3 regions of the Bacillus sp. FSL K6-6540 genome follow, and region 1 is predicted to be linked to each of the others. Evidence: riboswitches for the same ligand, from Rfam matches in the RefSeq annotation. Region 1 holds a riboswitch; each other region holds the start of a gene.
What was found. Region 1 has a riboswitch for ZMP and ZTP ahead of MHH82_RS19615 (bifunctional 5,10-methylenetetrahydrofolate dehydrogenase/5,10-methenyltetrahydrofolate cyclohydrolase). Riboswitches for the same ligand answer to the same signal wherever they lie in the genome.
Positions count from the first base shown of each region.

Region 2: another riboswitch for ZMP and ZTP. It lies ahead of purT (phosphoribosylglycinamide formyltransferase 2); the one in region 1 lies ahead of MHH82_RS19615 (bifunctional 5,10-methylenetetrahydrofolate dehydrogenase/5,10-methenyltetrahydrofolate cyclohydrolase).
Region 3: another riboswitch for ZMP and ZTP. It lies ahead of rpiB (ribose 5-phosphate isomerase B); the one in region 1 lies ahead of MHH82_RS19615 (bifunctional 5,10-methylenetetrahydrofolate dehydrogenase/5,10-methenyltetrahydrofolate cyclohydrolase).

Region 1 covers NZ_JBBOXH010000001.1:4,467,549-4,470,820, reverse strand. The annotation lists gene MHH82_RS19620 (permease) at 84-1,094, opposite strand; ZMP/ZTP riboswitch at 1,249-1,328, shown strand; gene MHH82_RS19615 (bifunctional 5,10-methylenetetrahydrofolate dehydrogenase/5,10-methenyltetrahydrofolate cyclohydrolase) at 1,395-2,237, shown strand; gene MHH82_RS19610 (LacI family DNA-binding transcriptional regulator) at 2,546-3,272, shown strand, end outside.
Region 2 covers NZ_JBBOXH010000001.1:4,298,854-4,302,125, reverse strand. The annotation lists gene dapA (4-hydroxy-tetrahydrodipicolinate synthase) at 1-300, opposite strand, end outside; gene MHH82_RS18810 (LysR family transcriptional regulator) at 412-1,287, shown strand; ZMP/ZTP riboswitch at 1,348-1,428, shown strand; gene purT (phosphoribosylglycinamide formyltransferase 2) at 1,511-2,671, shown strand; gene MHH82_RS18800 (MATE family efflux transporter) at 2,990-3,272, shown strand, end outside.
Region 3 covers NZ_JBBOXH010000001.1:6,720,771-6,724,042, forward strand. The annotation lists gene glyA (serine hydroxymethyltransferase) at 1-304, opposite strand, end outside; gene MHH82_RS30345 (TIGR01440 family protein) at 395-979, opposite strand; gene rpiB (ribose 5-phosphate isomerase B) at 1,059-1,523, opposite strand; ZMP/ZTP riboswitch at 1,638-1,719, opposite strand; gene MHH82_RS30355 (low molecular weight protein arginine phosphatase) at 1,827-2,414, opposite strand; gene MHH82_RS30360 (manganese efflux pump MntP) at 2,470-3,033, opposite strand; gene MHH82_RS30365 (L-threonylcarbamoyladenylate synthase) at 3,103-3,272, opposite strand, start outside.

The sequences.
Region 1 (3,272 bases):
TGGATATCCGAAGGCATAACAGCCTGAAGGTGCCGTTATTCCAACCGTTTTCGTGTATTGCCACTCTAGTTTGTTTACTACACCTAACCGCCGAATAGCGTGTTCACGGCTACAGAGCCGATAAAGACAAGCGTAATCACCAGCAGGCTTAAACCGATCACGAATTTGGTCTTGAAGGTAGCCGACAGCATGAGCAGGCTTTTGAAATCCAGCATCGGGCCGAGAACCAGGAAGGAAACCAGCGGGCCGACGGTAAAGGTGTGCGTGAATGCCGATGCCACGAAGGCGTCCGAAGTTGAGCAGAGGGACAGGATGAAGGCAAATCCCATCATGAACAGATAGGAGGCGGCAGGACCGTTCCCCAGAGCCAGCAGCTCCTCCCTCGGAATGAAGGATTGGATGCAGGCCGTCAGGAAAGCACCCAGGACTAAATATTTGCACATCTCGATCAGCTCGTCTCCGGCGTGGACAAACATGCTTCTCCAGGTTTTGGGATGCTCATGCAACAAACGTTCCCCCTTGCTGGAGCCCTGTTCGGCGAACTCTTGAAGAGAACGCTTCAGGGGGCTGCTTTTTGAAAAAACATAGACGAGCAAACCCGTCGTCACCGCGACTGCAAAAGCCAGTCCCATTCGTCCGATCGTCACTTCGGGATGCGAACGGAAGGCCATGATCGTTGATGCGAATACAATGGGATTCAGAATAGGACCGCTGAGGATAAAGGTGACGGCGATATAGGCGGGCATACCTTTCAGCATCAACCTGCGAACGACCGGGATCATCCCGCATTCGCAGATGGGAAACAGGATGCCGAGCATGGAAGCGAACAGGACGCCAACCACCGGATTCTTCGGCGTGAGACGCCGCACCCATTGCTCTTGTACGAACAGCTGCAGAAGGGACGACAGCAGCACTCCAAGCAAAATAAAAGGAAGTGCCTCAAGGAAGATGCCCGTGAAGACGGTTTTAATCTGCTGTAGGTCTTGGCTGGATATGGGGTTGAAGTCCCTCTGCAGCCATATCGTCAAGACCGGAATCACGAACACAAGCGGCAGTATAAAGGGCAGCATTTTGAAGATCGCCGGATATCTCATCAAGGCCTCCTGGAGCGAATTGTTCTTAAGACATTCTATGCTTGTACCATCGGCAACATACGTGATTTCATGGAATAAATCAAAAACTTTACGATTAAAGAGCAGCCGCATAGCCGGTGGCGCGAAGTCCAAAGTCGTGATATATTAAAAAAAGTTATCCATGTGTTACTGGCGTAGCTTGGGTTACCAAGAGGGAGCACATGGGATCATATGCCGTACGCCTGGGCAAGAGGTAAGGAGACGTTCGAGTCGCCTTGCCTCTTTATGTTTTTTAATACAATGGCGAAGGAGCGGATTAGCATGAGTAAGGAACCCGTAATTTTGGATGGAAAAAAAGTATCCGATGATATCAAGGCAAAGCTGGCGGTGAAGGTACAAGAATTGAAACAGCAAGGGGTAACCCCTTGTCTGGCAACGATTCTGGTTGGCGATGATCCTGCTTCGGCGACCTATGTGCGGATGAAGGGAAATGCGTGCGAGCGGCTTGGCATCATATCCAAGAAAGTAGTGCTGGAGACATCGACAACGACGGAGGAGCTGATCGCCGCGATTCAAGCACTGAACGAGGATCCGAACGTCCACGGTATTCTGCTTCAGCACCCGGTACCGCACCATATCGATGAGCGGGCGGCTTTTGATGCCATCGACATTAAAAAAGACGTGGATGGAGTAACCACGCTCGGGTTCTCGCAAAATGCGTTTGGTTTCGCCGATTACCCGTCATGTACGCCGGCGGCGATTATCGCGATTATGGACTATTACAGCCTGCCGATCGAAGGGAAGCATGCGGTGGTGGTCGGACGCAGTCCGATTCTGGGCAAGCCGGTATCGATGATGCTGCTCAATCGCAACGCCACGGTTACGATCTGCCATTCGAGAACGAAGAACCTTGGGGAGATTGTGTCCCAAGCGGATATTGTGGTTGCGGCCGTAGGCAAGCCTAATTTCATTCAAGGGGACTGGATCAAGCCGGGTGCCGTCGTGTTGGACGCCGGTTACAATAAAGGAAATATCGGGGACTGCGATTACGAAGCCTGCGCCAAGGCGGCATCCGCAATCACGCCGGTACCGGCGGGCGTCGGCCCCGTGACGATTGCGACATTGCTGAAGCATACCGTCGAATCGGCCGAGCGAACCGTCTAAGGCAAAGGGAATGCACTTGACCATTAACATGTGAAGTAAGGGTGCACTGCGCTCACTGAATCATCCCTTCGAATCCTTCATTTCATGCCAGAGCCTGGAACATAGAAGCAAATATGGACGATGCAATGCTAGGCTTGGAGCTCGCATTTCACGGACCCCTGGACGTCATGGTATAGTTAGGAATAAGCGAATTACGAAGGGGAGAGATTCATGTTTATACGAATCATGGCCTGTTGTGCGGGACAACAGGTAGCTGCAGAGAATGATCCGTTCGACGCTGCGCTGCTAACGGCTCCGGAGATCTTGGCATGAAAAACACGATCGCCGATATTGCCCACAAAGCCGGAGTTGCCAAAAGCACGGTCTCCCGTTTCTTGAACGGAGGATCCGTCAGTCATGCGACACGCCGCAAGATTGAGCAGGTTATTCAGGAAACCGGCTATATCCCGAATTCTTTTGCGCAAAGCCTGAAAGCGAAAAAAACGAGCATGATCGGCACCATTATGCCGCGTCTGGACTCCTTCTCCGCATCGCAGACTGTCGCCGGCATGGACGAAGAATTAAGAAAACACGGATATCAGCTTCTGATCATCAACGCAAGCCAGGATTTATCCAGGGAGATCGAAGCGCTGTATGATCTCGCCAGACAAAAAATATCAGGCATTATTCTGTTCGCCACGCAGGTGACGGAAACCCATCTTGCCGCAATTCAAGAGATCGGCATTCCGGTCATTCTGCTCGGACAACAGCATGACCATGTCCACAGCATGATCTATAACGATTATGCTGCAGGTTATGACATGGGCCGGTACGTGCTGTCGATGGGACATCGTCAAATTGCCTATATCGGGGTGACGGAAAAGGACGTAGCCGTCGGAGTCAAGCGGAAGGAAGGGTTCCTCAAAGCGGTAAGCGAGTATGAAGAGGCGGAAGCGGTTCTCTATGAGAGTGGATTCAAGATGTCGGATGGTGTGAAGACGGCATGCTCCATGTTTGAGCTAAACCGAACGCTGCCAACGGCCGTGGTCTGCGCCA
Region 2 (3,272 bases), 170 kb from region 1:
ATGTCCTGCCCATTCCGTCCGCTTCATGCTGGAGAACGTATCGTTGGTACCCGTACCAATAATGACCGGCAATTGCCGCCCGTCCAGACCTTTTCGCGTTTCCTCCACCACTTGAACGACCTCTTCCCAAGTTACCGTCGGCGCCTCTCCGGTCGTACCGTTGATGATCAATCCTTGAATGTCATGGGATAACAAATTCTCCAAATAACGATGATAAGACGGAACATCCAATGCGTATTCATGTGAAAAGGGAGTGACCACCGGAACATAAATACCTCTCAAATCTTGCGGACTCAACATGATCTTTCCTCCATTTCATGAATTGTGGCTTTACTTTACCATGGGAATCGGGATCGGTGTTATCTATAATAATAGATAGTTATTATCAATATTATTGATGAGGAGAGAGCGATGGAACTGATCTATCTGCAAACCTTCAGGGAGGTTGCTGTTCGAAAGAGCTTTACTAAAGCTGCTGACGAATTGGGTTATGCACAATCCAGCGTTACCACCCAGATTCAGAAGCTGGAGAAGGAATACGGCGTCAAGCTGTTTGAACGGTATGGCAGAGGCCTGCGCCTGACGAAGTCAGGGGAGGAGCTGTTCAAGTATGCTGTCCAAATGCTGGATCTGTTCCAGCAGTCTAAGGAAAAGCTGACGAAACAAGGCGGGGGCATCTTATCGATTGGAACGATCGATTCGCTTGCCGCATATTTTCTTCCATCCGTCCTTCATCGGCTAAGACAGGAGCATGAAGATCTTGCCATCCGCTTGCAAACGGATCGTGAAGATAGCATCGTCAGTAAGGTAAGAGAGGGCGAGTACGATCTCGGGCTTATTCTGGAGAACAAACCGGAAGACACTTCATTGAATTGGATCCCGATCCGGGAAGAGCCCCTCCATCTGATTGCCCATCCGGATCATCCGCTTCTCAGGTTGCCCGTCATCGAGCTGGAGCATCTGGCTGATTACGAATGGATTATGACCGAGGATACTTGCAATTACCGGATCATGTTGGAAAAAGTGCTGCGCGCCAGCGGAGCTCCCGTCCGTATTGGTTTGGAATTGGGCAACCCCGAGGCAATCAAAAGATATATCATGTCCGGCACCGGCATCTCACTATTGCCGAGAATGGTAGCAGAGGAGGAAATCAAGAGGGGAGAGCTGGCGATTCTTCCCTTTCAACACCCAGACATTCGACTGGACATCCAGATTGTCGTTCATCCTAAGAAATGGCTGTCACACTCGCTTCAGGATATGATCGAAATGTTGAAGTCTAAATCCTAAGGACGCAGGCTGATATTGCATTTAACGAAAAGATTCAGTATCATTTATGTAACAATGTATAGGTTTATGTGTGACTGGCGTAGCATGGGGAACCATGAGGGAGCACATGAATGACAACGGCCGTACGCCTGGGCAGAGGTAAGGGAGTTTATTTCCCTTACCTCTTTATTATTTTCTTGGGCTTCTATCGTCTCTGAAACTATGAAAAGGGGATAAAACAACGATGTTCAAAACGAAAAAAATATTGCTGCTGGGATCCGGAGAACTAGGGAAAGAAGTCGTAATTGAAGCACAACGATTGGGTGTCCAAACCGTAGCCGTCGATCGTTATGCCGATGCTCCTGCCATGCACGTTGCCGATCACAGCCATGTGATCGATATGCTGGACGGAGAGAAGCTGCGCGCTATTATTGAGTTGGAAAAGCCGGACCTGATCGTTCCGGAGATTGAAGCGCTGGCTACTGCGGAGCTGGTGAAGCTGGAGGATGAGGGGTTTCGGGTGATTCCTACCGCCAGAGCCGCAAAGCTTACGATGGACCGTGAGGGGATCCGCCGGTTGGCATCAGAGGAGTTGGGACTGCCGACTGCGGACTATCGATTTGCCGATACCTATGAGGAATTCAAGCAGTCTGTCCTGGACATGGGTTTTCCGTGCGTGATCAAACCGCTGATGAGCTCCTCCGGCAAAGGTCAAAGCGTGTGCCGTTCGGAAGGGGATATCGAGTCCTGCTGGAACATCGCCATGGAAGGCGGCCGCGTGCAGAACGGAAGGGTGATCATTGAGGAATTCATTTCATTCCAGTCGGAAATCACGCTTCTGACCGTCCGCTCCGTCAATGGAACAAGCTTCTGTGCGCCGATCGGGCATATTCAGGAAAGCGGAGATTATATCGAATCGTGGCAGCCGCACGATATGTCTGAAGCGCAAATCGAGGAAGCTAAATATATTGCGCGGAAGATTACCGACGAGCTTGGCGGATACGGCTTGTTCGGCGTTGAATTATTTTTGGCCCAGGATAAGGTGTACTTCAGCGAGGTATCCCCGCGTCCGCATGATACTGGGCTGGTTACGCTGGTCACGCAAAATCTATCCGAATTTGCGCTTCATGTCCGTGCCATTCTCGGGTTTCCGATACCAGAGATCGAATTGATCACGCCGGGAGCCAGCCGCCCCCTGAAAGCCGGCCGAGAGCTGGAAGACTATACGATTACAGGCGCCGATCAAGCGCTGGCCGTTCCGAATACGCAGCTTCGCATGTTCGGCAAACCGGTAACCAAGGTCGGAAGACGAGTAGCAGTCGCGCTGTCAACCGCCGGCGATGTCGAAGAAGCGCGGTCACGTGCGAAGCTGGCCTTGGATAAGCTTGCCGTCGAAGAGGCATAAACATCGGAATTCCATAGGGATATCACATGTCATCATGTTGAAAAGGCCAACCGAAATGACCGGTTGGCCTTTTCAGTTATAGAGAAATCAGGGATCCAAATCGGGTACAGACTCTTCTAATGACGAGTACTTGCTTTTAGTTTTGATTTCGGGAATAAATAGGGAGAAATTTATGTTCTTTCATGATAAGATACACAAGAATACAAACGACCCTCACCCATTATAATGTTTCCATTCGATGCGATAAGCGCTGTTTGAAGCATAATATTTCAAATAAATCTCTAGAGGAACGTTTATTGACGGCATAGGAGAATCTACATGAGAGACATGACGCAAGGAAGTCCGATCAAGCTGATTATCATGTTTACCATCCCGCTTTTGATCGGTAATATTTTTCAACAATTTTACAACATGGCGGACACCCTTATCGTGGGACGTACCATTGGCGTGAACGCACTTGCAGCCGTTGGCTCGACAGGCAGCATTTTGTTTTTTGTCATCGGCTTTGCCCAGGGATTGACGGCTGGCTTGTCTATCATAACGGCACAGCGTTTTGGAGCTAAGGATATCGCAGGCGTCCGCAAAAGCGTGGGAACGAGTG
Region 3 (3,272 bases), 2.3 Mb from region 1:
CCGCCATGTTCGCTTGGGCGCCGGAGTGCGGCTGAACGTTGGCATGCTCGGCACCGAACAATTCCTTCGCGCGGTCACGGGCGATATCCTCCACGATATCCACACGCTCACAGCCGCCGTAATAGCGCTTGCCAGGGTAGCCTTCCGCATATTTATTCGTCAGCACCGTCCCCATGGCTTCCATAACCGCTTCGCTGACGATGTTCTCGGAGGCAATCAGCTCAATGTTGCTGCGTTGACGCTTCAGTTCCAAATCCATCGCTTCCAATACAGCCGGGTCATTCTTCCGCAAATGTTCCATCATGTTCATATCCTCCCATAATCAATCGTTATTTTCTCTTGCCAAGTCAAGACTACAAGTTTACCTAATGACTAAAGCGAGCTCTCATTCGAATCAATCGCATAGCGTGGAATCATCCCGCTGCTCGAGCCGGTACACGGCGCGTTCTCCGCCGATCAGCTTCGGCCGGGTGTAAGCCGCCGTTACGCGCGCATCGCCGATATAACGCTTGCTCGGCCTGAACGGAACCGCCACTCTCCGCAAATGCATGCCGATCAGCGTCTCGCCGATATCGAGACCCGCATGAGCCTCAATGGATTCCGCAAGGCAGGGCTCCTTCATACTCCGATACGCCGCCGAGGCCATGGAGCCTCCCGCCCCCGGAATCGGTACAGCCGCCACTTCCGTCAGGTGCAGCTCTTCGAGCAGTCCCCGCTCCATGACTAGCGTCCGGTTCAAATGCTCACAGCATTGATAGGCTACAGCGAAGCCGAATTCCGCTTGAACCTCGGCAATGCCCTGAAGAAGCTGCTGCGCCGTTTCAAGAGCGCCGCCTGTGCCGATCCGGCGTCCGACCACTTCACTGGTGCTGGCTCCGATGACCAGCACCTTGCCCGGTCCTAAGGCTGCCGCTTCGGCCAGTTCGCGGACGATCCGCGCCGTCTGTTCGCTCAAGGAAACCTTGGAGATATCCGTCATGTCACAGTCCTCCCGATGATTTTTTCACAGAAGATGCTTCATTCCATACGCAATAACCGCAGCAGCTTTACGCGTTGACCTATCGCGATTCGCTCTTCAGGTAACGCTCCTCGATGGCCTTGATCTTATTCACGCGGCCGACATGACGTTCGCCCTGGCTGAAATCCGTTGTCAGCCATGCGCTGACGATCTCGGCAGCAAGCCCGGGGCCGACGACGCGCTCGCCCAGCGCAATCACGTTGCTGTCATTATGCTCACGCGTGGCTTTGGCCGAAAATACATCATGCGTCAGCGCGCAGCGGATGCCCGGCACCTTGTTGGCGGCAATGCTCATGCCGATTCCCGTTCCGCAGATCAGAATGCCCCGATCCGCTTCACCCGAGACCACCTTCTCGCACACCGGAAGCGCGTAATCGGGATAATCCACGGAATCGGTACAGCCGCAGCCAAGATCCTCCACCTCGTGTCCAAGACCCCGAATGACCTCCACGATCTCCTCTTTCAGACGAATGCCGGCATGATCGGTACCCAATGCAATTTTCATCTATGAAAAACCCCCTCGAATGTTCGCTTTTGCGTTTTAGCTTGTTTCATTATAACCCAAACTCCAAGCAAAAGACGAAAAAAGAGCAGTCGGCGCACGTATTGTGCTCCAAATGCTCTTTGCCCAGGCGACCGGCCGTATATTCCGATGCTCCATCGTGGTTTCATCCACTTCGTCGCCAGTTACATCGGATTCATGTTTTTCACCTTCATCTTAAAGCAATACCCTGCGAAAGGCAAGCGGCTTTTTTAGCCAGATTGAGCCCGGATCCGGATTCACTCTTCGCTTCCGTGGAAGCCGATCCTATTTATGCTGATCCGCTTCCAGCTTGTCCAGCAGGCGGAAGAGCGCCGTCCGAATCTCCGCCGCCGTCGCCTCGTATTCCTCCCGCGAGCCGCCGAAGGGATCGGAGATATCGAAGCTCGGAATGCGCTGGCGCAGCTCGATCAGACGCTCCCGGTCGCGGTCGCTGACATCGCGGCCCAGCGATCTGGCCAGCTCAAGCGTTGCGTACAGGCTGTCCTGCTCCCGCAGATCATCCAGCACCCGCCGGTCATCCTCCACAAATTCCTTCAGCGTGTGCATCTTGTCGGCGGCATGCGGGAACTGCCGAATCGCATACTGCTTATGCGACTGGGTCAGCGTCAGAATCAGGTCTGCCCATTCCACCAGATTCGCGGTCAGCGGCTTAGATACCAAACGATCTTGAATATCCTGGTCCCGCAGTATCGATTCCGCATGACGGGATACCGGCATGCCGTCCACGGCCGAGACGCCGGCGGATTGCGTTTCCAGCGGAATGCCCCGCTGATTGGCGAGCTTGCGCAGCATCCCTTCCGCCATTGGGCTGCGGCACGTATTCCCCGTGCAGACAAACAATATATTTTTCACGGTCCCGTACCTCCCCGTTGTAGGTTGTTTTGGGATTATTGTAACAAATATTGCATCAAAAGATAAACATCACGCCAAAGATGATCAAAATCAGTCCGCCCAGCATTTCGCCGTACTCTCCCAGCTTGTTGCTCACCTGACGGCCGAGCAGCAGGCCGAGAATGGACAGCAAACCGCCCACGACGCCGAAGGAGATCACGATCAGCAGCACATCATCCACGAACATCCCGAGCGAGACGCCTACCGAGAAGGAGTCGATGCTGACGCTGAGCGAAAACAGCAGCATGCCCAAGAACGCGGTAGGATGAATTCGCTGACCTTCCCCGCCCCGCCAGGCATTGTACAGCATATGCCCGCCCAGCAGGAGGAGCAGCCCGCCGGCCGCAAACCCTGTGACGTGCCCCAGCAGCATGCCTACATAGCGGCCGGCAAACAAGCCCGCCAGCGGCATAAGCATGTGAAACAAGGCGATCATGAAGCTGATGCCCAGCATATGGCCTAAACGCATGCCGCCTCTCATTCCGACTCCGATGCCAAGCGAAAATGCGTCTAGCCCGAGTGCAACCGCCATCAGCAGAATCGCCGCAAGCTGTCCCGATTGGACAGACGCCTCCAACATCCCCATTCCCCCAAGTCCCATGGTCTTGTACACCATATGCGGACAAGGGGGAAATCATGCTAAAACCGTTCAATCGGCATTTTCATTGACGTGGATGATGTGATGTCCCGCGGCCTTCAGCAGCCGGTTCATGACGGCTGCGCCAAGCCCCTGCTCCGGGCACGCTTCGGCCAGGATGAAGGTCGCGCCTTCTTCATCGAAGCGGCGCAGGCCGGCGTACAGCCGGCGGGCCGCTTCCT